Regions from separate parts of the Kluyvera ascorbata genome, predicted to be linked through region 2. Evidence: riboswitches for the same ligand, from Rfam matches in the RefSeq annotation. Region 2 holds a riboswitch; the other holds the start of a gene.

Evidence for each region. A riboswitch is a leader RNA that binds a small molecule or an ion and turns the genes downstream of it on or off. The one in region 2 is predicted to bind cobalamin.
Region 1: linked by a shared signal. The riboswitch ahead of MY052_RS04700 (cobyrinic acid a,c-diamide synthase CobB) and the one ahead of btuB (TonB-dependent vitamin B12 receptor BtuB) in region 2 are both predicted to bind cobalamin.

The regions. Positions count from the first base shown of each region.
Region 1 is NZ_CP096201.1:968,921-983,831, forward strand. Features, by position in the region: gene ptrA (pitrilysin) at 1-1,903, shown strand, start outside; gene recB (exodeoxyribonuclease V subunit beta) at 1,900-5,439, shown strand; gene recD (exodeoxyribonuclease V subunit alpha) at 5,436-7,274, shown strand; gene argA (amino-acid N-acetyltransferase) at 7,364-8,695, opposite strand; gene amiC (N-acetylmuramoyl-L-alanine amidase AmiC) at 9,047-10,297, shown strand; gene cobD (threonine-phosphate decarboxylase CobD) at 10,304-11,380, shown strand; gene MY052_RS04695 (GHMP family kinase ATP-binding protein) at 11,365-12,234, opposite strand; cobalamin riboswitch at 12,368-12,545, shown strand; gene MY052_RS04700 (cobyrinic acid a,c-diamide synthase CobB) at 12,642-14,015, shown strand; gene cbiB (adenosylcobinamide-phosphate synthase CbiB) at 14,012-14,911, shown strand, end outside.
Region 2 is NZ_CP096201.1:4,898,872-4,913,782, forward strand. Features, by position in the region: rRNA gene MY052_RS23415 (16S ribosomal RNA) at 1-48, opposite strand, end outside; gene murI (glutamate racemase) at 419-1,276, opposite strand; gene btuB (TonB-dependent vitamin B12 receptor BtuB) at 1,221-3,104, opposite strand; cobalamin riboswitch at 3,170-3,356, opposite strand; gene trmA (tRNA (uridine(54)-C5)-methyltransferase TrmA) at 3,471-4,571, shown strand; gene MY052_RS23435 (YijD family membrane protein) at 4,664-5,020, opposite strand; gene fabR (HTH-type transcriptional repressor FabR) at 5,036-5,671, opposite strand; gene sthA (Si-specific NAD(P)(+) transhydrogenase) at 5,869-7,269, shown strand; gene oxyR (DNA-binding transcriptional regulator OxyR) at 7,252-8,169, opposite strand; gene argH (argininosuccinate lyase) at 8,432-9,805, opposite strand; gene argB (acetylglutamate kinase) at 9,922-10,695, opposite strand; gene argC (N-acetyl-gamma-glutamyl-phosphate reductase) at 10,708-11,712, opposite strand; gene argE (acetylornithine deacetylase) at 11,866-13,017, shown strand; gene ppc (phosphoenolpyruvate carboxylase) at 13,319-14,911, shown strand, end outside.

The sequences.
Region 1 (14,911 bases), 1.1 Mb from region 2:
AAAGCAGGGGCTGGTGGAAGGCATTCGCGCGGACTCTGACCCGGTCGTCAACGGCAACAGCGGCGTGCTGGCGATTTCTGCCACCTTAACCGATAAAGGGCTGGCCCACCGCGATGAAGTGGTCGCTGCCATCTTTAGCTATCTCGATACGCTGCGTCAGAAAGGCGTAGATAAAAGCTACTTTGACGAGCTGGCGCACGTGCTGAACCTCGATTTCCGTTACCCGTCCATCACCCGCGATATGGGTTACGTAGAGTGGCTGGCGGATACCATGATTCGCGTGCCGGTAGCGCATACGCTGGACGCGGTGAACATTGCCGACCGCTACGACGCGCAGGCGGTCAAAGATCGTCTGGCGATGATGACGCCGCAAAACGCCCGTATCTGGTATATCAGCCCGAAAGAGCCGCACAACAAAGTGGCCTACTTTGTGGATGCGCCTTACCAGGTTGATAAAATTAGCGCCGATACTTTTGCCAAATGGCAGAAGGACGCCAGCGGCATTGCGCTGAATCTGCCGCAGCTTAACCCGTATATACCGGACGACTTCACGCTGATTAAAAGCGAGAAAAAGTACACCCATCCGGAGCTGATTGTTGATGAGCAAAACCTGCGTCTGGTCTATATGCCGAGCCGCTACTTTGCCAGCGAACCTAAGGCCGATATCACGCTGATTCTGCGTAACCCCAAAGCGATGGATAGCGCCCGTAATCAGGTGATGTTTGCGCTGAATGATTACCTGGCCGGCATTGCGCTTGATCAGTTAAGTAACCAGGCCGCCGTCGGCGGGATTAGCTTCTCTACCGGTGCGAACAATGGCCTGATGCTTAACGCCAACGGTTACACTCAACGTCTGCCGCAGCTGTTTGATGCACTGCTGCAGGGCTACTTCAGCTACACGCCAACCGAAGAGCAGCTGGAACAGGCGAAATCCTGGTACCTGCAAATGATGGATTCCGCTGATAAAGGCAAAGCGTACGAACAGGCGATTATGCCGGTGCAGATGCTGTCGCAGGTGCCTTATTTCCAGCGTGAAGATCGTAAAGCGCTACTGCCTTCCATTACGCTCAAAGAGGTGATGGACTACCGCGACCGTCTGAAAACCGGGGCGCGACCGGAGTTTATGGTCATTGGCAACCTGAGCGCCGAGCAGTCTACGACGCTTGCGCGCAGCGTTCAGACCCAGCTTGGGGCCAACGGCAGCGAGTGGTGTCGCAACAAAGATGTGCTGGTGGATAAACAGCAAAACGTCATCTTTGAGAAAGCGGGCGCCAGCACCGATTCCGCGCTGGCGGCAGTGTTCGCGCCGCCAAACGTCGATGAGTTCTCAAGCTCAGCGGCAAGCGCCATGCTGGCACAAATCGTCCAGCCGTGGTTCTACACCCAACTGCGCACCGAAGAGCAGTTAGGCTACGCCGTCTTTGCCTTCTCGATGAACGTGGGTCGCCAGTGGGGCATGGGGTTCCTGCTGCAAAGTAACGAAAAACAGCCGTCCTTCCTTTGGGAACGCTTCAAGGCTTTCTTCCCGACCGCAGAACAGAAGCTGCGCGCGATGAAGCCAGAAGAGTTTGCCCAGATCCAACAGGCAGTCATAGCCGACATGCTGCAAGCGCCGCAAACGTTGAGCGATGAAGCCTCGCAGCTGAGCAAAGATTTCGATCGCGGTAATATGGCCTTTGATTCACGTGATAAAGTAGTCGCCCAGATTAAGCTGCTGACGCCGCAAAAGCTGGCCGACTTCTTCCACCAGACGGTTGTTGACCCGCAGGGTATGACGGTGCTGTCTCAGGTCTCCGGTAGCCAGAATGGCAAAACGGACTACGCGCATCCTGAGGGCTGGAAAGTATGGCAGAGCATAACTGAGCTGCAGCAAACCTTACCTATACGAAGAGAGAACGAATGACCGGAACCGCCGAGTCCCTTGATCCCCTGCGCTTGCCCCTGATTGGTGAGCGCCTGATTGAAGCCTCTGCGGGCACTGGAAAAACCTTCACCATAGCCGCACTCTACCTGCGGCTGTTGCTGGGGCTGGGCGGCGAGGCCGCCTATCCTCGACCCGTTAACGTCGAAGAGCTGCTGGTGGTGACCTTCACCGAAGCCGCCACCGAAGAGCTTCGCGGACGTATTCGTAGCAACATTCACGAGCTGCGCGTCGCCTGCCTGCGTAACGCCACCGACAACCCGCTCTATGCCAGCCTGCTGGCGGAAATTGACGACCTTCAACAGGCCGCCAACGTGCTGCTGCTGGCGGAGCGTCAGATGGACGATGCCGCCGTCTTTACCATTCACGGTTTCTGCCAGCGGATGTTGAGCCTGAACGCCTTTGAGTCCGGCATGCTGTTTGAACAGCAGCTGATTGAAGACGAATCCCAACTGCGTTACCAGGCCTGCGCCGACTTCTGGCGTCGTCACTGCTACCCGCTCAATCGCGAGATTGCACAGGTGATAGTCGAATCGTGGAAAGGGCCGCAAGACCTGCTCAAATCTATCGATCGCTACCTCCATGGCGAAGCGCCGGAGCTTAAAGTACCGCTCGGCGAGGCCGAAACGCTGGCGTCGCGACACCAGCAGATCCTCACGCAGATAAACGACATTAAACAGCAATGGCTGGCGAGCGTGGGCGAGCTGGACTCACTGCTGGAAAACTCCGGGATCGACAGACGCAAATTCAACCGCGGCAACCAGGGAAAGTGGATCGAAAAGATCAGCGTTTGGGCCCAGGAAGAGACCAAAAACTACCAGTTGCCTGATGCGCTGGAGAAATTCAGCCAGCCATTTCTTGCCGACCGCACCAAAGCGGGTGGTGAAGTGCCGGCCCATCCGCTGTTCAGCGCGATTGAACATCTGCTGGCCTCGCCGCTGACGTTGAACGATCTGGTGATCGCCCAGGCGATGAAAGAGATCCGTGAAGCGGTCGCCCGTGAGAAGCGCCGACGCGGTGAGCTGGGCTTTGACGATATGCTAAGCCGTCTCGATGAAGCGTTAGAGAGCGACAGCGGTGACGCGCTGGCCGCCGCTATTCGCCAGCGTTTTCCGGTGGCGATGATCGATGAATTCCAGGATACCGATCCACAGCAGTACCGCATTTTCCGCCGCATCTGGCGGCAGCAGCCTGATACCGCGCTGCTGCTTATCGGTGACCCGAAGCAGGCGATTTACGCTTTCCGCGGCGCGGATATCTTTACCTATATGCGCGCGCGCAGCGACGTGGCCGCCCACTACACTCTCGACACCAACTGGCGTTCCGCGCCGGGCATGGTCGAAAGCGTCAACCGCCTGTTCGGGCTGGTTGATAATCCCTTTATGTTCCGCGATATTCCGTTCCTGCCGGTGAAATCAGCGCCCAAAAACGCCTCGCTGCGCTTTGAAGTTGACGGTGAGAATCAGCCGGCCATGAACCTGTGGCTGATGCCTGGTGAAGGCGTTAGCGCGGGAGATTATCAAACCTTTATGGCCCAGCAGTGCGCGGCGCAAATTCGCGACTGGCTGACGGCCGGACAACAGGGTACCGCGCTGCTGTGGCGTGGCGATAACGCCCGCCCGGTGCAAGCATCGGACATTACCGTGCTGGTGCGTAACCGTCAGGAAGCGTCACTGATTCGCGATGCGCTCAACGCGCTGGCGATCCCATCGGTCTACCTCTCCAACCGCGACAGCGTGTTTGAAACCCCGGAAGCGCAAGAGCTGCTGTGGGTGCTTCAGGCCGTGTTAACGCCTGAACGGGAAAACACGCTGCGCAGCGCGCTGGCAACGGCGATGTTTGGCCTGAATGCGCAGGACATTGAACGCCTCAACCAGGATGAGAACGCCTGGGATGCGCTGGTGGAGGAGTTCAGCGACTACCGGCTTATCTGGCAGCGACGCGGCGTGATGCCGATGATTCGCGCCCTGATGAGCGCACGTTCAATGGCGGAAAACCTGCTGGCGACCCACGGTGGCGAGCGGCGGTTAACCGATATTCTGCATCTGAGCGAACTGCTTCAGGAAGCGGCGACTCAGCTTGAAAGCGAGCATGCGCTGGTGCGCTGGCTCAATCAGCAGGTCGCTGAGCCAGATACCAACGCGTCCAGCCAGCAAATGCGCCTGGAGAGCGATAAGCACCTGGTGCAAATAGTCACTATCCACAAATCGAAAGGGCTGGAGTACCCGCTGGTCTGGCTGCCGTTTATCGCCCGGTTCCGTAAAGAGAAACAGGCGTTCTACCACGACCGTGAATCCTTCAAGGCGGTGCTGGACCTCAACGAAAGCGACGAGAGCCTGGAGCTCGCGGAAGCGGAACGCCTGGCGGAAGACCTGCGTCTGCTGTATGTGGCCTTAACGCGCGCCATCTGGCATTGCAGCCTGGGCATTGCCCCGCTGACGGCACGGCGCAGCGATAAACCGACCGATACCGAATTACACCACAGCGCGCCGGGCAGGCTGCTGCAAAAAGGCGAAGTGCTGGATGCCGCTGGCCTGAACGCCTGCCTCCACGCGCTGCGCGACGAACATATATCCTTAACGCTGGCCACCGCGCCGGACGACGCTCGCTGGCAGGCGACGCAACCCGAGATGCCGGAGCTGGCGGCGCGTCAGGTGTTGCGCCGCGTGGTTGATGACTGGCGGGTCACCAGCTACTCCGGCCTACAGCAGCGCGGACACAGCGTGGCGCAGGACCTACTACCGCGTATCGATATTGACGCCTCGGGCATCGCGGACGCTCCAGTTGAGCCGGAGATGACGCCGCACCACTTCCCCCGCGGCGCGTCGCCGGGGACATTCCTGCACAGCCTGTTTGAAGACCTCGACTTCACCCAGCCTATCTCACCCGAGTGGATGCGTGAAAAGCTGCAAAACAACGGCTTTGATGAAGTCTGGGAACCGGTGCTGACCCGCTGGATTACCCAGGTGCTGGCCGCGCCGCTGGGGGATACCGGCGTTGCGCTTAACCAGCTTAGCGCGCGACAAAAGCAGGTGGAGATGGAGTTTTATCTGCCGATTTCCCAGACGCTGGACGCGCGCGCGCTGGACGCCGTGACCCGTCGCTATGATCCGCTGTCGGCGGGCTGTCCGGAGCTCGATTTCCGCCAGGTGCGCGGCATGCTGAAGGGCTTTATCGACCTCGTGTTCCGCCACGACGGACGCTATTACCTACTGGATTACAAGTCCAACTGGCTCGGCGAGAGCGGCGAGGCCTATACCCAGGAGGCGATGGCGGAGGCAATGCAGTCACACCGCTATGATTTGCAGTATCAGCTCTACAGCCTGGCGCTGCATCGTTATTTACGTCACCGCATTGCCGACTATGACTATGAACGCCATTTCGGCGGCGTGATTTATCTGTTCCTGCGCGGCGTGGACGGCGAAGCGGGGCAGCAGGGAATATTTGCCACCCGGCCCGACCCCGCGCTGATTATGGCAATGGACGCGCTGTTTGCCGGCGAGGAGAGCAACGTATGACGCTCGAACAACGTTTACTGGAAGCGGCCGAACTGAAGCTGCTGCGCCCGCTCGACGTGCAGTTTGCGCTGATGGTGGCGAAAGATGAGCATCCTGCCGTCATGCTGGCCGCCGCGATGCTGAGCCGCGATACCGGGGAAGGGCACGTCTGTTTGCCGCTCTCCCATCTCAGCCCATCTATGCAGCCGAAAGGCCGCGCTCGCGAGTTCTGGCAGCAGCTGTTTGCCGAAGCGAACGCGCCGCAGGAGTGGGAAACGTTATTGCTAAGCTCAGACGCCGTCAGCGGTGGGGAACGCCCGTCGCCGCTGATCCTGAGCCGTGGCAGACTGTATCTCAACCGCATGTGGCGCAACGAACTCACCGTGGCGCGCTTCTTTAGCGAAAACAACGCGCCATTTGTTGTCGATGAAGCCCAGCTTGCTGCGACGCTCAACGCGCTGTTCCCGGTAAGCGATACGATCGACTGGCAGAAAGTGGCTGCCGCCGTGGCGCTGACTCGCCGTATTTCGGTTATCTCCGGCGGCCCCGGCACCGGGAAAACCACCACCGTTGCGAAACTACTGGCGGCGCTGGTGCAGATGGCGGGGACGGATAAATGCCGTATTCGTCTGGCTGCGCCAACCGGTAAAGCCGCAGCGCGTCTCACTGAATCGCTGGGCGCGGCGCTGCGAAAACTCGATTTAAGCGACGCGCAAAAAGCCATGCTGCCCACCGATGCCAGCACGCTGCACCGCCTGCTCGGCGCGCAGCCGGGCAGCCAGAAAATGCGCTACCATGCTGGAAACCCGCTGCATCTGGATGTGCTAGTGGTGGATGAAGCCTCAATGATTGACCTGCCGATGATGGCGCGGCTGATTGACGCCCTGCCGCCGCACGGGCGGGTTATCTTCCTTGGCGACCGCGACCAGCTTGCTTCGGTAGAAGCCGGTGCGGTGCTTGGCGATATCTGTAGCTGGGTGAACGCAGGCTACACCGCAGAGCGCGCGGCACAGTTAAGCCGCCTGGCGGGTGCCACGGTTCCCGCCGGTGACGGTCAAACCGCAGGAGCCCTACGCGACAGCCTTTGTCTGCTGCGTACCAGCTACCGTTTTGGTAGCGACTCCGGTATCGGCCAGCTTGCCAGCGCGGTGAACCGGGGGGATAAAAAAGAGATCGACGCCGTATTTGCCCGCGGTTTTAGCGATATTGAACTGAAGCCGCAGCACTCGACGGACGACTACGCCGCGATGCTCGACGACGCGCGAGTGGGCTATGGCCATTATCTCCAACTTTTACGTGATCGGGCTGACCCTGAAGTTGTGCTGGCGGCGTTTGGTGAATATCAACTGCTGTGCGCGCTGCGCGAAGGGCCGTGGGGCGTCAGTGGGCTTAATCAGCAGTTTGAACAGTTGCTTACGCGCCACCGACAGATTGTGCCGCAGCGCCACTCCCGCTGGTATGAAGGCCGCCCGGTGATGATTGCGCGAAACGACAGCGCGCTGGGGCTGTTTAACGGCGATATCGGCGTGGCGCTGGATCGCGGAGAGGGGATGCGCGTTTGGTTCCCGATGCCGGATGGCACGATTAAATCTGTGCAGCCAAGCCGTTTGCCCGAGCACGATACCGCGTGGGCAATGACGGTGCATAAATCACAGGGCTCCGAGTTCACCCACGCCGCGCTGGTGCTGCCGACGCAGATTGTCCCGGTGGTGAGCCGTGAGCTGGTCTATACGGCGATAACTCGCGCAAAAGTGCGGCTGTCGATGTACGCCGATAAAAACCTGCTCGCGCAGGCGATTGCCACGCGCACTGAACGACGCAGCGGCCTATCGGCGATTTTTGCAGAGATGGAATAGGTTAGCACGGTGCCTCGTGTAGCGCGGGCGAGCGTTCAGCGACCCCGGGGTCAGCGCAAGCGCTTCGCCCGGGCTACGTAATATATCGCTTACACCAAATCCGTCATCAGCACCTTCGACCGGCGCTGATAGTTATACAGCTGCTTCTTACTCTCCGGCAGCAGCTCCACGTCCACCGGCTTAAACCCGCGCTCCTGGAACCAGTGAATGCTGCGCGTCGTCAGCACGAACAGATGGTTAAGCCCCATCTGCTTCGCCTGGGAGGCAATCCGCTGTAGCAGCACTTCTCCGCGTGAAGAACTTCGGTAATCTGGATGTACCGCCACGCAGGCCATCTCACCAATTTTCTCTTCCGGGAAAGGATAAAGTGCGGCACAGGCGATCGTGGTGTTATCACGCTGAATAATCGTGAATTTATCGATCTCCATCTCCAGCTGTTCGCGGGAGCGGCGCACTAGAATACCCTGCTGCTCCAGCGGTGCGATCAGGTCCAGAATGCCGCCAATATCGTTGATGGTTGCCCGGCGAATTTGCTCGGAGCTTTCCATGACAATCTGCGTACCGATACCGTCGCGGGAGAACAGCTCCTGTAACAGCGTACCGTCTTCCTGATAGCTGATAAGGTGGCAGCGACGTACGCCGCTGCGGCAGGCTTTTACCGCGCCGCGCAGGAAACGCGCGGTGCCGGAAAGGTAGTCGCCTTCTTTTTCCAGCTCTTCAATGCGTGCCTGTGCTTCGTTCGGGAACAGTTCGGAGATAATGTCACCCGCTTCGTTAAACACGCCCTGCGAGGAGCAGAAGCCGATCATCTTCTCGGCCTTCAGCTTAATGGCGAGCTGGGTAGCAATCTCTTCCGAAGTCAGGTTAAAGCTCTCACCGGTAACAGAAACGGCGACCGGGCCCATCAGCACGATAGCGCCGCTGTCGAGCTGGCGGTGAATGGCTTCTTCATCAATACGGCGAATACGTCCGCTATGGCAGTAGTCGATACCGTCGTCGACGCCCAGCGGCTGAGCGATAATAAAGTTACCGCTGACCACGTTGATGTGCGCGCCCTGCAGCGGGGTGTTATTCAGGCTCATCGACAGGCGGGCGGTAATATCCAGCTGCAGCAGGCCCGCGGCTTGCTTCACCAGCTCCAGGGTTTTCGTATCCGTCACGCGAATATGTTTGTGGTAGGTTGGCTCATGGTGATGCTCGGCCAGATTCGCGTCGATTTGCGGGCGCGCGCCATAGACCAACACCAGGCGAATGCCTAGACTGTGCAGCAGGCCAATATCGTTGACGATGCTGGAAAAGTTTTCATGCTCAATGGCTTCGCCGCCAAGCATGATGACAAACGTCTTCCCCCGGTGGGCGTTAATATAGGGGACGGTATGGCGAAACCCCTCTACCAGTTCGGTTCTACGTTCCTTCACCACGGCACAACCCTCAATGCATGATTATTCGTAATTAGTGTATTTTTATTCTGTTTTTATCGGAAACGCAAGCCACAATTTGCTTAAACATTGGAAAAACTCCGGCCAAATTTCACTGATTCAACGAATGTTTACCCTTTTATAGATGACAGTTTATGCGGCTTTAGTTACAGTTTCCGGTCAATCGTATTATGCGTATACTCGTCGTCTTTCAAGTAGCAGGTGCGTTGGCTGCGTTTACTCACCCGAATCACTTACTAAAGTAAGCTCATCGGGATTCGCGCACTTGCCGCCTTCCTGCCACTCGAAATCCATAGAGTATAAGTTGGGTTACTTTTTTGCCTGGGATGGAGCATGTCGGGAAGTCAGTCTTTGAGCCGTCGTCGCCTGCTACAAGGTGCCGGCGCCATGTGGTTGTTAAGCGTGAGTCAGGTCGGGTTAGCTGCCGTCAGTCAGGTGGTGGCGGTGCGCATATGGCCTGCGTCCAGCTACACGCGCGTGACGGTGGAGTCCAGCCGTGAGCTCAAGTATCGACAGTTTGCGTTGAGCAATCCTGATCGCCTGGTGGTTGACCTCGAGGGGGTGAACCTGAACTCGGTGCTGAAAGGCATGGGCGCGCAGATCCGCAGCGACGACCCTTTCATTAAATCTGCGCGCGTAGGGCAGTTCGATCCGCAAACGGTGCGTATGGTGTTTGAGCTGAAGCAGGACGTGAAGCCGCAGCTGTTTGCCCTTGCACCGGTGGCAGAGTTTAAAGAACGTCTGGTGATGGATCTCTATCCTGCCAGCAGTAAAGAGCAGCAGGACCCGCTGCTGGCGCTGCTGGAAGACTACAACAAAGGCGACCTGGAAAAGCAGGTACCGCCGTCGCAAAGCGGCCCGCAGCCTGGCAAAGCCGGGCGCGACCGTCCAATTGTTATCATGCTTGACCCCGGCCACGGCGGCGAAGACTCCGGCGCGGTGGGTAAATACAAAACGCGGGAGAAAGACGTGGTACTGCAAATTGCCCGTCGCCTGCGCGCGCTGATTGAAAAAGAAGGCAACATGAAAGCCTACATGACGCGCAACGAAGATATCTTTATTCCGCTGAAGGTGCGCGTGGCGAAAGCCCAGAAGCAGCGCGCCGACCTGTTTGTCTCTATTCATGCGGATGCGTTTACCAGCCGCCAGCCGAGCGGCTCATCGGTGTTTGCCCTGTCGACCAAAGGGGCCACCAGTACCGCGGCAAAATACCTCGCTCAAACCCAGAACGCCTCGGACTTAATCGGTGGTGTGAGCAAGAGCGGCGACCGCTACGTCGACCACACCATGTTCGATATGGTGCAGTCGCTGACCATCGCTGACAGCCTGAAGTTTGGTAAAGCGGTGTTGAAAAAGCTGGGGCAGGTGAACGACCTGCATAAAAACCAGGTGGAGCAGGCCGGATTTGCGGTGCTGAAAGCACCGGATATTCCGTCGATCCTAGTCGAAACGGCGTTTATCAGTAACGTTGAAGAGGAGCGCAAGCTCAAGACTGCGACTTTCCAGCAGGAAGTGGCTGAATCTATTCTCGCCGGGATCAAAGCCTACTTTGCCGACGGCGCGACGCTGGCGCGGCGCGGGTAATCGGCGATGTCACGGCTGAAAAGCGCCCACGGCGGCAACACGCGCGAAGCGGCGGCGCTGATGGGCCTGACCGCCGACCAACTGCTGGACTTCAGTGCGAACATCAATCCGTTGGGCATGCCCGATACCCTGAAGCAGGCTATTGTTGCCCAGCTCTCCTGCGCGGAGCGCTACCCTGACGTTGACTACCAGCAGCTGCATCAGGCGCTGGCGGCGCATCACGGCGTGCCTGCGGCGTGGTGCCTGGCGGGTAACGGTGAAACTGAGTCGATTTTCACTCTCGTCCACGGCCTGAAGCCTAAGCGGGCGATGGTGGTGGCTCCGGGCTTTGCCGAATATCGCCGGGCGCTGGAAACCATCGATTGCGAGATTGCAACCTTTGCACTTCGCGAAGCGGACGGCTGGCAGCTCACCTCCCGCCTGCTTGATGCGCTAACCCCTGAGCTGGACTGCCTGTTTCTCTGCACGCCAAACAACCCGACCGGGCTGCTGCCGGAACGTGCGCTGCTGCTGGCGGTGGCCGAACGCTGCAACACGCTGAATATTCAGCTTATCCTCGACGAAGCCTTCCTCGATTTTATTCCTGGTGAACAGGGGTTTATTCCGCTGCTCGCGCAAAACCCACATATCTGGGTGCTGCGCTCGCTGACCAAGTTTTACGCTATTCCCGGTTTGCGTCTGGGGTATTTGCTCAACGGCGACGCGCAGGCGGTGGCGCGGCTGAGAAGGCATCAGATGCCGTGGTCTATCAACGCTTTTGCAGCGCTGGCCGGGGAAATCGTGCTGAACGACCATGAGTATCAGCAGCGCACATGGCGATGGCTTGATGAGGAAGTGACACGGTTTTATCGCGCGCTGGAGAATATGCCGGGGTTGAAGGTCTATCCGGGCAGGGCTAACTATCTGTTTCTGCGCTGTGAACGCGTGGAGATTGAGTTGCAATATGCGCTGCTGCAACGGCGGATTTTAATCCGCAGCTGTGCCAATTATCCGGGGCTGGACGAGCGCTATTTCCGCGTGGCGATTCGCGGCGCGGCGGAAAATCAGCAGTTGCTGGACGCGCTGCATCAGGTGCTGGGCTGAACCCCGCCGGTCACCGCTTTTAGCAGGTGCTGCTGCGGCCAGCGTTCGGAGAGCCCGCATTGCGCCAGCGACCATTTCACATACTCCACATCATGACGACGCCGGTCGAGCATCAGCCCGACCACGCTGCCGCTGTGCGCGACGTTCAGACCGTATAACCCACAGCTTTCAACCAGCGTCAGCAGCGTGTCAAAGCCCGGCTTTGGCAGCAGCGTCTGGCTGGCGACGGCGCTGAGCGTCGCGGCTTCTCCCAGCAGGCTAGCGCTGTTGCTTTCGCAGGCCGTCTGTAGGTTTTCCCATGCTTGCGCCAGCGTGCTGGCGTGAGTCCTGAGCGCGGCTTCGCGGGGCTGGCGATGGTAGTCGGCGGTTCGCAGAACGCGCGGGCTTTCCAGCACCAGCAGATCAAACTCAGGTGCGGGCGCACAGGCAATCTGCGTGCGGGCATGAAGGTGGTCGAACAGCGTTAGCGAGCGGAACAGGGTGCTGTCCGTTGGCTCAAGGGAGACACAAAGCGCGGCGAGTTCAGATTCACTCAGTGAATGCCCCAAATGCATTGCGGTGGCGAGCGCCGTGGCGGCAAGGTCGGCGGTGCTGCTTGCCATCCCTTTGGCGATCGGCAGCGTCGAGTCCACTTCAATGCGCAGCGTCTTGCTCATCGCGAGGGGATAATCCCAGTGAGCCAGCAGCGTATCCACCATGCGGCGCGTAAGCGGGCGCTCATCAAGGCGCGGCGTTCCCCGACGGACTTCCACCGTGCTGTACCAGTCTATTGGGCAGGAGACCAGCTTTTCACTGCCTAGAATCCAGCCCTGAATCAGCTCTCCGCAGGAGCCTGGACAGCGCGCAACGCTCATGATTTCCCTTGCCTTGTGTTTCAAAATATCACTACCGTAAATAAATATACCGGTATTGTCACAGCGCAACGAAATCATTTTACCGGGGCGCTAGAGTAACCTGCTTTTATTTTATGTGGGCCATCGTGTCGGCATAAATCTGCAATCAACAGGTTTGGCATCGATAATATGCCAGGGAAGGAGGTGTAAATCCTCCGCAGCCCCCGCTGCTGTAATGCTGACGACCCCGTATTGACCACTGATCGACCGATCGGGAAGGCCGGGTGAGGATGACGCTGAGCCAGAAGACCTGCCTGTTGATTTATTTCAACAGCTTCGGTGGGAAGCGGGTTGCTTTGAGTCGCACAGTCTCCGGACTGGGCGTACGCACGGCTATACCCAAGTTCCACCCTGAATAGGGTCAGGGTATGGCAGCCAGACAGCATGCATTCGTTCTCGCCGGCACCGGTAGCGGCTGTGGTAAAACCACGGTAACGCTCGGCCTGCTGACGCTGCTTCAGCAGCGCGGCCTGCGGGTGCAGCCCTATAAAGTGGGGCCGGACTACCTCGATACCGGCTGGCATACCGCGCTGTGCGGCGTTGCCTCCCGCAACCTCGATGCATTCATGCTACCCACCGCCATCCTCAATGCGCTGTTCAGCGAACATATGCAGCAGGCCGATATCGCCGTCATTGAAGGCGTGATGGGCCTCTATGACGGCTACGGCACCGACCCTAACTATTGCAGCAGCGCCGCGATGGCCAAACAGCTAGGCTGCCCGGTGATTTTGCTGGTAGACGGTAAAGCGGTATCCACCTCCATTGCCGCCACGGTAATGGGCTTTCAGCACTTCGACCCGAGCCTCAATATCGCGGGCGTTATCGTTAACCGCGTCAACAGCGAGAGCCATTTCCAGCTACTGAAAAGCGCCATTGAATGCTACTGCGCGCTGCCTGTGCTGGGCTACGTGCCGCGCGCGGAAGGCGTGGCGCTGCCCGAACGCCATCTGGGGCTGGTGACCGCCAGTGAATCCGCGATTGATAAGCAACCGTGGCAGGATTTTGCGGCAACGCTTTCGCGCACGCTGGATATCGGCAGGTTACTGGAACTCACTGAACTTCATGCGCTGCCCGCCGGTCAGTGGCCGCAGGAACCGCTTTGCGGAGACGGGTTGACCCTGGCGCTCGCCGATGATGAAGCCTTCAACTTCTACTACCCGGACAATCTGGCACTGCTGGTGCGCGCTGGCGTGAAGATTGTGCGCTTTAGCCCGCTGCATGACGAGGCGCTCCCCGACTGCCAGATGATCTGGCTCGGCGGCGGTTACCCGGAACTGCACGCCCGTGCTCTCGCAGATAACCAGTCAATGCTGACGCAGCTACGCGCGGCGCACGAACGCGGCGTGGCGATTTACGCCGAATGCGGCGGCCTGATGTACCTTGGCACCACGCTGGAAGATAAGAACGGTGATACCTACGCGATGGCCGATATTCTGCCCGGCCACAGCAAAATGGGCTCCCGACTGACCCGCTTTGGCTACTGCGAAGCGCAGGCGCAGCAGCCAACGTTGCTCGCTTCCCCCGGCGAAGTGCTGCGCGGCCACGAATTCCACTACTCCGATTTTACCGCCCAGCTCCCCGCAGTGATGGCGTGTCGTAAAACCCGCGACGGCGCGGTGCTCCAGCAGTGGACCGGTGGCTGGCAGCGCGGGAATACCTTTGCCAGCTACCTGCACCTCCACTTTGCTCAGAACCCGTCGATGCTGAACCACTGGTTTGCCGCCGCAAGGAGCGCCCAATGACGCTGCTGGCCTGGTGCCTGGCCTGGGTGCTTGATTTCATCATCGGCGACCCGCACAGCTGGCCGCATCCGGTGCGCTGGATAGGCAACCTGATTAACGCCGTGCAGCGCGCGGTGCGCAGAGTGTGCCATTCCGACCTTGCGCTGCGTATTGGCGGCGGGGTGATGTGGCTGGCGGTCGTGGGGCTGACTTACGCCGTTGCCTGGGGCGTGTTGCACCTCGCCGCGAGCGTACACCCGTGGCTAGGTTTTGGCGTTGAAGTGTGGATGATTTTCACGGTGCTGGCCGGGCGCTGCCTGGCGCAGTCGGCGCAGGCGGTCGAACGTCCGCTGCGGGCAGGCGACCTTGCCGAAAGCCGTATCAAGCTATCGTGGATTGTCGGGCGCGATACCTCACAGCTACAGCCGGAACAAATCAACCGCGCGGTGGTAGAGACGGTGGCGGAAAACACCGTCGACGGCATTATCGCGCCGCTCTTCTTCCTGTTGCTCGGCGGTGCGCCGCTGGCGATGGCCTACAAAGCGGTGAACACCCTCGACTCGATGGTGGGCTACAAGCACGAAAAATACCGGGCAATTGGCATGGTCAGCGCACGTCTCGACGACGTGGCGAACTTCATTCCCGCTCGTCTGAGCTGGCTGCTGATTGGCCTTGCCGCCTTTATCTGCCGCGATAACGGCGCGCGCGCGCTGCGTATCGGCTGGCGCGACCGTAAAAACCACAGCAGCCCCAACTGCGCCTGGTCTGAAGCGACCGTCGCCGGCGCGCTGGGCATCCGTCTTGGCGGCCCTAACGACTATTTTGGCGAGCGGGTGAACAAGCCGTGGATTGGCGACGAGCATCGCCCGATTGCCATTGATGATATTTCCCGAACGATTCGACTGATGTGGGTCGCG
Region 2 (14,911 bases):
GGCCTGCCGCCAGCGTTCAATCTGAGCCATGATCAAACTCTTCAATTTAAGTTTGATGCTCGTGAATTAAACTTCGTAATGAATTACGTGTTCACTCAGAGACTTGGTATTCATTTATCGTCTTGCGACGTTAAGAATCCGTATCTTCGAGTGCCCACACAGATTGTCTGATAAATTGTTAAAGAGCAGTGCCGCTTCGCTTTTTGTCAGCGGCGCGGGATGTGCATATTACGCTTTCCCGCTTCAGAGTCAAGCATTTAATTTCGCTTTTCTCTGTCGAAGTTCTCAGGAGAACCTCGCTGACCCGGCGGCTTGCTTGCCGTTGTTCCGTGTCAGTGGAGGCGCATTATAGGGAGTTCTGAGACGTTGACAAGCCCTGTTTAAAAAAAACTTTTCAACCGTCTCTTTTTTGCTCAAATCAGGCTGAAACAGGCAGTTTTTCGAGCGTTTCAAAGCCGTAGCGCTGTAAAACGGGTAAAAGTTGCTCAGTTTCTGTCGTCAACGCCATGCAGTAAGCCAGATTCGCCTCGCTGGATTTCGCATCCGGTGCTTCATGTTCTAACAACCAAGCCGTTCGACGTGCAATGGCTGCGCCGGAATCCACCAGGCGGGTACCTTCGGGAAGCACCTGCAGCAACTCATCCTGTAATAGAGGGAAATGGGTGCAGCCGAGCACGACGGTATCCGGTGGTTCCTGCATGCGCAGCCACGGACGCAGAATACGGCGCAGCTCTTCCAAAGGAACCGGCTCCCCGTGCAGCTTCGCTTCCGCCAGCTCCACCAGCTCGGCAGACCCCAGCATCTCGATACGGCATTCATTAGCAAAGCGTGAAATCAGCTCGTGGGTATAAGGACGTTTTACCGTGCCCCGCGTCGCCAGCAATCCTACGATACGATTAGCCGACAGACGTGCCGCCGGTTTAATGGCAGGCACGACGCCCACAACCGGGAAGGCAAACTTGTCGCGTAGCGCTGGTAAAGAGACCGTGCTGGCCGTGTTACAGGCGATCACCGCCAAAGCCAGCGGGTAGCGGGCCTGTACCGCGGTGACGATTTCAATAACGCGCTCAACGATAAACTCCTCGCTCTTCTCCCCATAAGGGAAAGCGACGTTATCGAATGCGTAGATGTAATGGAGATCCGGCAAGAGATGCCGGATCTCATCGTAGACCGACAACCCACCGACACCGGAGTCAAACACCAGTACGGTAGGACGTGGTTCAGAAGGTGTAGCTGCCAGACAAGGTGTATTCCCGTCCTGCAGTTTGGTAGCCATATGCTGTCTCGTAGTCTTTATCGAACAGGTTGGCTATTTTACCACGAACGGTCAGGTGTGAGGTGACAGGATATGACAATCCGATATCCCACAGGCTCACGCCACCCATTTTAACCCGACTAGAGGTGCTTGTTGTCTCGTCGTAGTTGTTGTCATAACGCTGCCCCAAATATTGGTAAGCGATATTCCAGCCGAGATCGTAAACCTGCCCGGTGACTTCATACTTCACCTGCTGTTTCGCGCGACGAGCAAGTACCTGATTGGTTTCGTCATCACGCGGATCAACATACTGCAGCGTAAGGTGATGTTCGACCGGGCCAGTTGTGATGTTCCCCGTCCACTCCACGCCTTTAATGGTGGCCGACTTCACGTTGATGTACTGGCTGTATTGGCTCGAGCTTTTATAATCAATCAGATTTTGAATTTCATAGTGGTATGTAGAGAGCCTCCAATCCAGCGGCCCCGTAATACCGTCAATTCCTGCTTCCCACTGTTTAGATTCTTCAGGCTTCAGATTCGGATTGGCAATGATGCCTCGGTTACTTCCATATGCATAACGCGTTGCACCATACTGCTGCCCCAAAGAAGGTGCCAGGAAGCCGGTACCATAAGAAAGCGTTGCGCGATAACCATCAACAAATTCCCAACCCGCTGCGGTTTGCCACGTTCCGTGCCAACCAAACTGCTCATCGTGGTCCTCACGGCCCGATGCCTCCAACGTAACGGAATCAATCTGCTGCTGCCCGGTCAGGTAAAGACCCGTCGTATCACGTTTATAGGCATCGGTTTTTGTCGTGCTGCCGGAAACCAGTTTTTCCTGCTTCCAGTCAACGCCACCGCTAATCGCCCCGTGCCCAACCTCAAGGTTGTTCCCCCACTGGATATAGCGCTGTTCCATATCATCCAGCGTGGCTTGGCCCGCATAGCGGCCGAGGTTATTCGTGTAGTTATAGTCTTTAAGATGCTGATAGTTAGCGATCAGTTGGGAGGAGTAGATGCCGGAGTTATAGCGCAGCCCCGTATCCCAGGATTGATTGTAGTTCTGAGCTTCGTCATTACCTTCGGGAGAACCATACATCGTATTCTGATCGTAATCGCTGTTAGCCGTGTACCCATAACCACGGAAGAAGCCCGAGAAGTTTTCATCAAACTTATGCTGCACGGCTCCCCAGAACAGTTTATTGCGATAGCCATCTCGGTCACTGTCGCCGCTGTAAGCCGAATCAGGGACAATATTAAACCCCTTGGTCGTCTGATAAGCGCCCGCCGCCGTTATCATCGTGTCGCCAAAGCGCTTATTCACCGCGCCGTCATAGGTCTGGTAACCATTTGAACCCACCCCGGCATTGATTTGTGCGCGTTCATCGTCACTCATGGTAATGATGTTAACTACACCGCCGATAGCACCCGATCCATAAACCGCAGAACGCGGGCCACGGATATACTCAATACGCTGCACCAGTGAGACCGGAATCTGTCCAATATCGACGCCGTTGGAAACACCTGGCCGCGCCATTGGGATCCCATCAATCAGCACCAGCACATGACGCGCTTCGGTGCCACGCACATATAGAGAAGAGCTATTTCCCATCCCGCCTGTCTGCGAAATATCGACTCCCGGCAGGCGACGCATCACATCATTCAGATCTTTGGACTGCCAGCGCTGAATATCATCACGAGTAACCACATCAGTAGGGGCCAGCACCGTATTTACCGGCTGTTGAAAACGGGTTCCCGTCACCACCATCGAGTCAGAATTGCTGTCTTGCGCCCAGCCGGAAAATGCCGTGACGGATAATGCCGTCATCAGCGAAGCTTTTTTAATCATTTTTAAAAGCATCCAAATAGAAAAGGGATGCCGCAGGTTTTATCAGTTGCTCGCGACGATAAAACCCCATGCGACGTTATCCGGCAGGTCTTCGGGCTTGGAGGCTATATAAAGAGGCGATGACTTCCCACGGCACGCCGCAGTGTCTGCATTAAATGCGCTCATCTCTTACCTTCCTAACCGCTGCGCGTCAGCCCCAGATTTACACTGGGTTCCCTTTTAACTCACAGGACCGGTACGGGGATGCTACATTTAGTTACATATAGATGTCCAGACTGCTATTTATGATTTTCACCTTCATCGGCGCTGGACATCCCCTGAACAAGCCCTACAATCCCCGCGTACTTTTATTATTCAGGATGCATCATGACCCCCGAACATCTCCCAACCGAACAGTACGACGCTCAGCTCGCCGAGAAAGTCACTCGCCTGCAAACGATGATGACGCCGTTTAGCGCTCCCGCGCCGGAGGTGTTTCGCTCGCCGGTCAGCCACTACCGTATGCGTGCGGAATTCCGCATCTGGCACGACGGCGATGACCTGTACCACATCATGTTCGACCAGCAGACCAAGAACCGCATCCGCGTAGACGCTTTCCCTGCGGCAAGCCAGCTCATCAACACCCTGATGACCGCCGTGCTCGACGGCGTTCGCGATAACCGCGCGCTGCGCCACAAGCTATTCCAGATTGACTACCTCACCACCCTGAGCAATCAGGCGGTGGTCTCGCTGCTGTACCATAAAAAGCTCGACGACGAGTGGCGCGAACAGGCCGAAGCGCTGCGTGACGCGCTGCGCACACAGGGGCTGAACGTGCACCTGATTGGCCGCGCAACCAAAACTAAAATCGCGCTGGATCAAGACTATATCGATGAGCGCCTGCCGGTTGCGGGCAAAGAGATGATCTATCGTCAGGTAGAGAACAGCTTCACCCAGCCGAACGCCGCGATGAACATTCAGATGCTGGAGTGGGCGCTGGATGCTACGCAGAATTCCAACGGCGACTTGCTGGAGCTGTACTGTGGCAACGGTAATTTTTCGCTGGCGCTGGCGCGCAACTTTAACCGCGTACTGGCGACCGAAATTGCCAAACCGTCCGTGGCGGCAGCGCAGTACAACATTGCGGCCAACCAGATAGATAACGTGCAGATTATCCGCATGGCGGCAGAAGAGTTTACTCAGGCGATGAACGGCGTGCGGGAATTTAACCGTCTGCAGGGCATTGATCTGAAAAGCTACCAATGCGAGACGATTTTCGTCGACCCACCGCGCAGCGGCCTGGACAGCGAAACCGAGAAGATGGTGCAGGCGTATCCGAACATTCTGTACATCTCCTGTAACCCAGAGACGCTGTGCCAGAACCTGGAAACGTTGAGCCAGACGCACAATATTTCACGCCTGGCGCTATTCGATCAGTTCCCGTATACCCATCATATGGAATGCGGTGTGCTGTTAACGAAGAAGTAAAACTGAACGTAGGCCGGATAAGCATCGCGCCATCCGGCAGTTTCTGAGCAGATTGCCGGATGGCGGCATACATGCCTTATCCGGCCTACAACTTACTGCTGTTCCTGCTTGCGGCTACGCATCTTCACGCCAATCCAGAAGACCATCGCCACCGACAGTACCGCCGGGAAGAAGTTAGAGCCGATGTCCGGGTACTCTGCGCGCACCACGGTGCTGTACAACAGCACGCCAAGAATAAAGCAGGCGGCCGCCAGGCCCGGTAACCCGACCGGCATTGTACGGTTCCGATAACGTTGATGCAGGCAGTACACCGTCAGCACCAGCGCAATAATTGGAAATATAGAGAAAGGTACGATGGAGCTGAACAGCGCCGCAAACGTCCCGTTGATCGATAAGCCAGCCAACAGCGCCAGCAGCAGCGTACCTTTATCTTGACCTGACTGTTTCATTGCTCGTCTACCACCTTATTCGGACTGATGTGTCATCTTCTCTTGTTCACGGCGATACCAGTAGTATGCGCCCTTGGAGATCATCCGTAACTGCAGCACCAGCCGCTCTTCCAGCTGTCGACGCTGCTCAAGGCCTACATCCAGAGCCTCCGCTCCCGCGCTAAATACGATAGTCACCATCGCCTCAGCCTGCGCTTCCGTAAAGGCTCGAGGCATATGGTTTTCGATTTCCAGATAGTCGGCAAGTTCCGCGATAAAATGCTGAATCTCGCGGGCGACCGCCGCGCGAAATGCCGCAGAGGTGCCTGAACGCTCGCGCAGCAGCAGGCGGAAAGCGTTCGGGTTATTGCCAATAAATTCCATAAAGGTCGAGACGGAAGTGCGGATAACGCTGCCGCCTTTGGCGATACGCTGGCGTGCCTGGCGCATCAACTGACGCAGCATCAGACCGCTCTCATCGACCATGGTCAGCCCAAGCTCATCCACATCGCGGAAATGACGATAAAAGGAGGTTGGCGCAATCCCAGCCTCGCGCGCCACTTCGCGCAGGCTCAAGCTGGCAAAACTACGCTCGGCACTGAGTTGACTAAATGCCGCTTCCACCAGCGAACGCCGGGTTTTTTCTTTTTGTTGCGCTCTAACACCCATCACGATGACTGAATCCTTCCACAAGCCGTGTTGGCACTATACCAGAGATTAAAACGAATCGACTTACGCAGCTTTGTTAATGATTGTTTACATGCTATTTATGCTATTTCGTATGAAAAAAGCCCAACGATAATTGGGTTATTACTTCGATGATGTTATGATTCTGTTGCTTTTATGTATAAGAACAGGTAAGCCTTACCATGCCACATTCCTACGATTATGATGCAATAGTAATTGGTTCCGGCCCCGGCGGCGAAGGCGCTGCTATGGGTCTGGTGAAGCAAGGAGCCCGTGTCGCCGTTATTGAGCGTTATCATAATGTCGGCGGCGGCTGTACCCACTGGGGTACCATCCCGTCCAAAGCCCTTCGCCACGCCGTTAGCCGTATTATCGAATTCAACCAGAACCCTCTCTACAGCGACCACAGCCGACTTCTCCGCTCCTCATTTGCCGACATCCTGAATCATGCCGATAGCGTTATCAATCAGCAAACTCACATGCGTCAGGGCTTTTATGAGCGTAATCACTGTGAAATGTTGCAGGGTGACGCTCGCTTCGTCGATGAGCACACCATCGCGCTGGAGTGTCCGGACGGTTCCGTCGAAACATTCACCGCCGATAAGTTCGTGATTGCCTGCGGCTCACGCCCGTATCGCCCGGCCGACGTCGACTTTACCCACCCGCGCGTTTACGACAGCGACTCGATTCTCAGCCTGCACCACGAACCGCGCCACGTGATTATCTACGGCGCAGGGGTTATCGGCTGCGAATATGCGTCTATCTTCCGTGGGATGGAGGTTAAGGTTGATCTCATCAACACCCGCGACCGCCTGCTGGCCTTCCTCGATCAGGAAATGTCAGACTCCCTCTCTTACCACTTCTGGAACAGCGGCGTCGTTATTCGCCACAACGAAGAGTACGAGAAGATTGAAGGCGTGGACGATGGCGTGATCATGCACCTGAAGTCTGGCAAGAAGCTCAAAGCCGACTGCCTGCTGTTCGCCAACGGCCGTACCGGTAACACCGATTCGCTGTCGCTGGAAAACATCGGGCTACAGGCCGATGGCCGTGGCCAGTTGAAAGTGAACAGCATGTACCAGACCGCGCTGCCGCACGTCTATGCCGTTGGTGACGTTATCGGCTATCCGAGCCTGGCTTCGGCTGCTTACGATCAAGGCCGCATTGCCGCGCAGGCGTTAATGAAAGGTGAAGCAAGCGCGCACCTGATTGAAGATATCCCAACGGGTATCTACACCATTCCAGAAATCAGCTCTGTCGGCAAAACCGAACAGCAGCTCACAGCAATGAAAGTGCCGTACGAAGTCGGTCGTGCCCAGTTTAAACACCTGGCGCGAGCGCAAATCGTCGGGATGAGCGTGGGTAGCCTGAAGATCCTGTTCCATCGGGAGACCAAGGAGATCCTCGGCATTCACTGCTTTGGCGAGCGCGCGGCCGAAATTATTCATATCGGCCAGGCGATTATGGAGCAGAAAGGTGGCGGTAACACCATTGAGTACTTCGTTAACACCACCTTTAACTACCCGACCATGGCGGAAGCCTATCGGGTAGCAGCGCTAAACGGCTTAAACCGCCTGTTTTAACGCTTTGTCAAAATGGCCGTCCATCGTTTCACGGACGGCCTCTGCCAGCTGCTCATAGCGACCGCGCAGAGGCGATCCCGGACGATAGACCAGGCCAACGGTACGGCGTGGTTCCGGCTTAATGCACGGCAGGTACACCACACCGTCGCGTTGGCGCTCCTGCGGCACGGCTAGCGCTGGCAGCAGCGTAATACCGCTACCCGCCGCCACCATATTGCGCAGCGTTTCCAGACTGGTTGCGCGGAAGTGGGTATCTTCATCCGCACCCGCTTCAAAACAGAAGCCCATGGCCTGGTCACGCAGGCAGTGTCCGTCTTCCAGCATCAGCAGCTTCTCACCGGCCAGATCCGACATCGGCACGCGATCGCGCTCCGCCCACGGGTGATCGGCATAGATCGCCAGCATCATCGGCTCGTCGAACAGCGGCACCTCAATAAAGGCTTCGCTCTCTTTCACCAGCGCCAGAATCGCACAGTCCAGTTTGCCGCTGTCGAGCTGCGCCAGCAGTTGATGGGTCTGCGCTTCATGCAGATACATTTCGAGCTTCGGGAAGGTCTGGTGCAACATTGGGATAATATGAGGCAGCAGGTACGGGCCAACGGTTGGGATCAGGCCGATATGCAACGGGCCGGACATGGTCTCCCCCTGCTGGCTTGCCATCTCCTTCAGCACTTTGACCTCGCGTAACACGGTACGCGCCTGATCCACCAGCAGCAGCCCCGCCTGGGTGAACAGCACTTTGCGGCTGGTACGCTCCAGCAGCATGACGCCCAGTTCATCTTCCAGCTTACGAATCTGCCCACTCAGGGTCGGCTGGCTGACATGGCAGGAATCTGCCGCCCGGCGGAAGTGCCGGTGTTCAGCTAACGCCACCAGGTATTCAAGATCACGAATATTCATTATTCATCCTCCATCGCCACGATAGTTCATGGCGATAGATAGAATAGCAATGAATGATTATCCCTATCAAGGGTTCTGTTCAATAATACACCACAGAAACAGGTGGCCCTTGTTTAACCCTTGAAGTCGTCACACTGATTCGGAGTTTCTCTCAAACTCGACAAATAAAGCCAACATGAACGTTTGCGGGCCCCGTGGCCCGCGTTTTTTGGCCGTAAAAAACCCGGCGTCGCTGCGCTCGGCCGGGCTACAAAGACAAAGATTACGCGAGGCGTGCTTTCGCGTCGCTAATCGCCTGCGCCACCTGCTTCGGTGATACGCCGCCTTTCGCTGCACGCTTATCGAGGCAGGATTGCAGCGACAGAATCGGGTAGACATCTTCGCCAATCACCGCGCTGAATTTTTGCAGGTCGGCCAGCGCCAGATCTTCCAGCGGTTTGCCCTGAGCAATAGCTTCAACCACCGCTTCACCGACAATATGGTGCGCTTCACGGAATGGAACGCCTTTCGCCACCAGATAATCTGCCAGTTCGGTGGCGTTCGCATAACCCTGCTGCGCCGCTTCCTGGCACCGTGGACGTTTCACCTGAATACCGTCCAGCACCAGCGCCGCCATATGCAGGCAGTCCATCCAGGTATCGAGCGCATCAAATACGCCCTCTTTGTCTTCCTGCATGTCTTTGTTGTAGGCCAGCGGCAAGCCTTTTAGGGTCATCATCATGCCGGTCAGCGCACCCTGTACGCGGCCACACTTGCCGCGGATAAGCTCGAGCGCATCCGGGTTTTTCTTCTGCGGCATCAGGGAAGAACCTGAAGTCACGCGGTCAGACAGCTCAACAAAGCCTGCTTCACCGGTATTAAAGAAGATCAGATCTTCAGCAAAGCGCGACAGGTGCACCATGCCAATAGACGCATCAGACAGCAGTTCCAGCACGTGGTCACGGTCAGAAACGCTGTCCAGGCTGTTACGGGTCGCGGACGCAAAGCCCAGCCAGCCTGCCAGCTGCTCACGGTCGATTTCATAGGCGGTACCCGCCAGCGCGCCGCAGCCCAGCGGGCTTACGTCGAGACGCTTAAGGGTATCCTGCAGGCGGCTTTCGTCACGCGCCAGCATCTCAACGTAGGCCAGGCACCAATGCGCGAAGGTTACCGGCTGCGCGCGTTGCAGGTGCGTATAGCCCGGCATCACCGCATCCTGGTTTGCCTGTGCGGTGTCGACCAGCGCGCTTTGCAGCTGGCGGATTGCCGTCAGCAGCTCAGCAACGGTATCTTTGCACCACAGTTTGAGGTCGGTCGCGACCTGGTCGTTACGGCTACGGCCGGTGTGCAGCTTTTTACCCAGTTGACCCACTTTGTCGATAAGCTTGCCTTCAACCCAGCTATGGATATCTTCAGCATCGCTTTCCAGAATCTGCTGCGGGTTTGCCCGCACTTCTTCCAGCAGCACGCCCAGCGCGGCTTCCAGTTGAGATTGCTCATCCGCCGTCAGAACGCCAACCGTCACCAGCGCTTTGGACCAGGCAACAGAGCCAACGATATCCTGCTCCGCCAGGCGATAGTCAAAGCGTAAAGAGTCATTGAACTGTTTGAACCGCTGATCCGCTGCCTGAGTAAAACGCCCACCCCAAAGTGCCATAACATGCTTCCTTAATTTCTTCGATTTCACTGCCGGATGGCGCTACGCTTATCCGGCCTACAGGTTCTGTTCACGTAGGCCCGATAAGGCGTAGCCGCCATCGGGCGCATAAATAGTTAAGCCAGAATACGCGTACCGATCGGCGTGCCGTTAAACAGCGCCGGCAGCTGCTCCGCGTGACGCCATGAAGCGATATCTACCGGACGACCCAGCGTACGTGCCGCATCAAGCGCCGCGTTCACCTTCACAATCATCCCATCGGTAATAATGCCCTGCTCGATCAGCTGTTCAGCCTTCGCCGCCGTCATTTCGGCAATACGCTGGCCTTTACCGTCGAGAATACCGCTCACATCGGAGAGCAGAATCAGGTCTGCGCCAAGCGTTGCCGCCAGCGCGGTTGCCGCCTGGTCAGCGTTAACGTTCATCAGTTGCCCTTCGGCGGTCACGCCAATCGAGCTCACCACCGGCAGGAAACCGCCTTCCAGCAGCAGATTAATCAGTTTAGGTGAACCCGGCTGCGCCAGGCCCACGTGGCCTAGTTCTTCATCCAGCTTCGTCACCTGCACGCTGTCGCCATCGCCGAGGAACAGGCCAACAGAGGCGATATCATGCTTCTTCGCCCACGCCAGCAGCGTTTTGTTGGCGGTACCCGCCAGCGCGCCGGTAATGATGTCGATTTGATCGGCAGGAGTGACGCGCAGACCATTTTTCTTTTTCACCGGCAGGTTGAGCTGCTTCATCAGCTCATCCACCACGCAGCCGCCGCCGTGGACAATCACCAGCAGGCGCTGATGCGACTCGCGGTAGTTGACCAGCGCGGTAAACAGGCGCTCCAGCGCTTCTTCGCTATCCAGTAACACGCCGCCCAGTTTGATAATTAATGGATTCATCGTCGTCACACCTTAAATAAGAGACTGCGTCTCAGCAAAGCCGAAACGGATATTGGCGCACTGCACGGCCTGTGCGGCAGCGCCTTTCAATAGGTTGTCTTCGGTCGCCACGACGATCAGGTGCTCGCCCTGCACCGCAAAACCGATATCGCAGAACGGCAGGCCGACCACGTTTTTCAGTGCCGGAACGCCCTTCTCGTATAAACGTACCATCGGCTTGTCACCGTAGGCCTGTTGTAAGGTTTCCGCCACCTGCGCATGGGTCACGCCCGGCTTCAGACGGCAGGTAATGGTTTCCAGAATGCCGCGCGGGAAGTTGCCCAGATGCGGGGTGAAAATCACCTCTGCGCCCAGGTGGCTAGCGATTTCCGGCTGATGGCGATGGGTGAACACGCCGTACGGTTGCAGGCTCACTTCACAGAAGCTGTTGGAGATTGCCGCTTTACGCCCTGCGCCGCTCACTCCGCTGGTTGCGTTAATCACCGGCCATTGCGTGAGATCCAGCAAATTCCCATCAATCAACGGTTTTAAGGAAAGCTGCGCCGCCGTCGGGTAACAGCCCGGCACCGCAATCAGGTTCGCCTCTTTCAGCGCCTCGGCGCTCCACTCGGCCAGGCCATACACCGCCTGCGCCAGCAGCTCAGGATGCTGATGGGTAAACCCGTAGTATTTTTCATAGAAGGCGCCGTCGTTCACACGGAACGCACCGGAAAGGTCGAACACCACGCAGCCTGCCGCGAGGAACTGCGGGGCCAGATCGTGACTCACTTCGTGGGCGGTCGCCAGGAACACCACATCAACACCGGCGCTGAACTCACTGATATCGGACATCGGCTGCAGCGGCAGATCGACAATCCCTTTCAGCTGTGGATGCAAATCGGAGATTAACTTTCCTGCATCATTGCTTTGCGCTGAGACCGTCAAAGCGGTTATGTTCATATGAGGATGGCGATTTACATAGGTCACAAGCTCTGCGCCAGCGTAACCGCTCGCGCCCACAATCAGCGTATTCAACATCGGGGCCGTTTACCTTCTTATGTCTGTTTGCCTGATTAAGCGTTTTCTATTCACCCTACCGTTGGTGGGTTTTCTTACGCCTAATGATAATGTATTTTTATTCACAAATACTGCATGAATATTGATACTATCATGACCCGAGGTGTGTCAACAATGAAAAACAATTTACCCCCATTTATCGAGATTTACCGTGCGTTGATCGGCACTCCTTCCATCAGCGCAACCGAAGAAGCGCTCGATCAGAGCAATGCGTCTTTAATCACTCTGCTTGCTGACTGGTTCTCCTCGTTAGGCTTCAATGTCGAGGTACAGCCGGTTCCCGGCACGCGCAATAAATTCAACCTGCTGGCCAGCACCGGACACGGCGCAGGCGGGCTGCTGCTCGCCGGCCATACCGATACCGTGCCGTTTGACGACGGACGCTGGACCCGCGATCCGTTCACCCTCACCGAGCACGACAACAAGCTCTACGGTCTGGGTACCGCCGACATGAAAGGCTTCTTCGCCTTTATTCTGGATGCGCTGCGTGATGTTGACGTGACGACGCTTAAAAAACCGCTCTATATCCTGGCAACCGCCGATGAAGAGACCAGCATGGCGGGCGCCCGCTACTTCTCTGAATCCACAGCGCTTCGCCCGGACTGCGCCATCATCGGTGAACCTACCTCACTGCAACCGGTACGCGCGCATAAAGGCCATATGTCGAACGCCATTCGCGTGATGGGCCAGTCCGGCCACTCCAGCGACCCAGCGCGCGGCGTCAACGCCATTGAGATCATGCACGACGCCATTGGCCGCGTGATGCGGCTGCGCGACTCGCTGAAAGAGCGCTATCACTACGAAGCATTTACCGTACCGTATCCAACGCTCAACCTCGGCGCGATCCACGGCGGCGACGCCTCCAACCGCATCTGTGCCTGCTGCGAGCTGCATATGGATATTCGCCCATTGCCTGGCATGACCCTGAACGATCTCAACGGTCTGCTGGATGAAGCGCTGGAGCCGGTAAGCGCACAATGGCCGGGACGCTTGACGGTGAGCGAGCTGCATCCGCCAATTCCAGGCTACGAATGCCCGCCAGACCACCAACTGGTCGAGGTGCTGGAAAAACTGCTCGGTACGAAGACCGAAGTGGTGAACTACTGCACCGAAGCACCGTTTATCCAGACCCTGTGTCCGACCATCGTCTTAGGCCCAGGCTCAATTAATCAGGCGCACCAGCCGGATGAATACCTGGAAACGCGCTTTATTAAGCCGACGCGCGAGTTAATTACCCAGGTCGTGCATCACTTCTGCTGGCATTAATGTGTTCTGCCCGGTGGCGCTACGCTTACCGGGCCTACCCCCACCCGTAGGCCGGATAAGCGCAGCGCCATCCGGCATCTCTAAGCCGCGATCTCCTTCACATTTTCATAAGCATTTCTTATCTGGCACGATACGAATTAACTTTCATAAATTGTCGCGATTTATTCGTTTGCTGAAGCGATTTCGCAGCAATTGACGTACGGGTTTTTACGTGGCTTTATAAAAGAGGTGTCTTTATCTCGCCCTTACGTTCCAGGGGTTGGGATATAACAAAATAAAATGAGATGGGGTGTCTGGGTTAATGAACGAACAATATTCCGCGTTGCGTAGTAATGTCAGTATGCTCGGTAAAGTGCTAGGCGATACCATCAAGGATGCGCTTGGTGAGAACATTCTTGACCGTGTAGAAACGATCCGTAAGTTGTCCAAATCTTCTCGTGCGGGCAACGAAGCCAATCGCCAGGAGCTGCTCACCACGCTGCAGAACCTGTCCAACGATGAGCTGCTGCCGGTCGCCCGCGCGTTCAGTCAGTTCCTGAACCTGGCCAACACCGCCGAGCAGTACCACAGCATTTCGCCAAAAGGCGAAGCGGCAAGCAACCCGGAAGTGATTGCTCGTACCCTGCGTAAACTCAAAGACCAACCTAATCTCAACGAAACTATCATCAAAAAAGCCGTTGAATCCCTGTCGCTGGAGCTGGTACTCACCGCGCACCCAACCGAAATCACGCGTCGTACCCTGATTCACAAAATGGGTGAGATCAACAACTGCTTAAAGCAGCTCGATAACACCGATATCGCCGACTACGAACGCAACCAGGTGATGCGCCGACTGCGCCAGCTGATTGCCCAGTCCTGGCACACCGATGAAATTCGTAAGCATCGTCCAAGCCCGGTTGATGAGGCCAAATGGGGCTTTGCGGTGGTGGAAAACAGCCTGTGGGAAGGCGTACCCAACTACCTGCGCGAACTGAATGAACAGCTGGAAGAGAACCTCGGTTACCAGCTACCGGTCGATTTCGTGCCGGTACGCTTTACCTCCTGGATGGGCGGCGACCGCGACGGCAACCCGAACGTCACCGCAGAAATCACCCGCCACGTGCTGCTGCTCAGCCGCTGGAAAGCGACCGACCTGTTCCTGAAAGATATTCAGATCCTGATTTCTGAGCTGTCGATGGTCGAGTGTACCGACGAACTGCGCGAGCTGGTTGGTGAAGCCGGTGCAACCGAGCCGTACCGCTTCCTGATGAAAAACCTGCGTACCCGCCTGCTGTCAACCCAAGCCTGGCTGGAAGCGCGCCTGAAAGGCGAGCGTCTACCGAAACCGGCGGGCCTTATCAGCCAGAACGAACAGCTGTGGGAACCGCTGTACGCCTGCTATAAATCGCTGCAGGCCTGCGGGATGGGCATTATCGCCAACGGCGAACTGCTCGATACCCTGCGTCGCGTGAAGTGTTTTGGCGTGCCGCTGGTGCGTATCGACGTGCGTCAGGAAAGCACCCGCCACACCGAAGCTCTGGGCGAGCTGACTCGCTATCTGGGCATCGGCGACTACGAAAGCTGGTCAGAAGCCGACAAGCAGGCCTTCCTGATCCGCGAACTGAATTCCAAACGTCCGCTTCTCCCGCGTAGCTGGGAGCCAAGCAACGAAACCCGCGAAGTTCTTAATACCTGTAAAGCGATTGTCGATGCCCCTGTCGGCTCAGTCGCCGCCTACGTTATCTCAATGGCAAAAACGCCGTCTGACGTGCTGGCGGTTCATCTGCTGCTGAAAGAAGCGGGCATTACCTTCGCACTGCCGGTTGCTCCGCTGTTCGAAACCCTCGACGACCTGAACAACGCCGACGACGTCATGACCCAGCTTCTGGGCATCGACTGGTACCGCGGATTTATT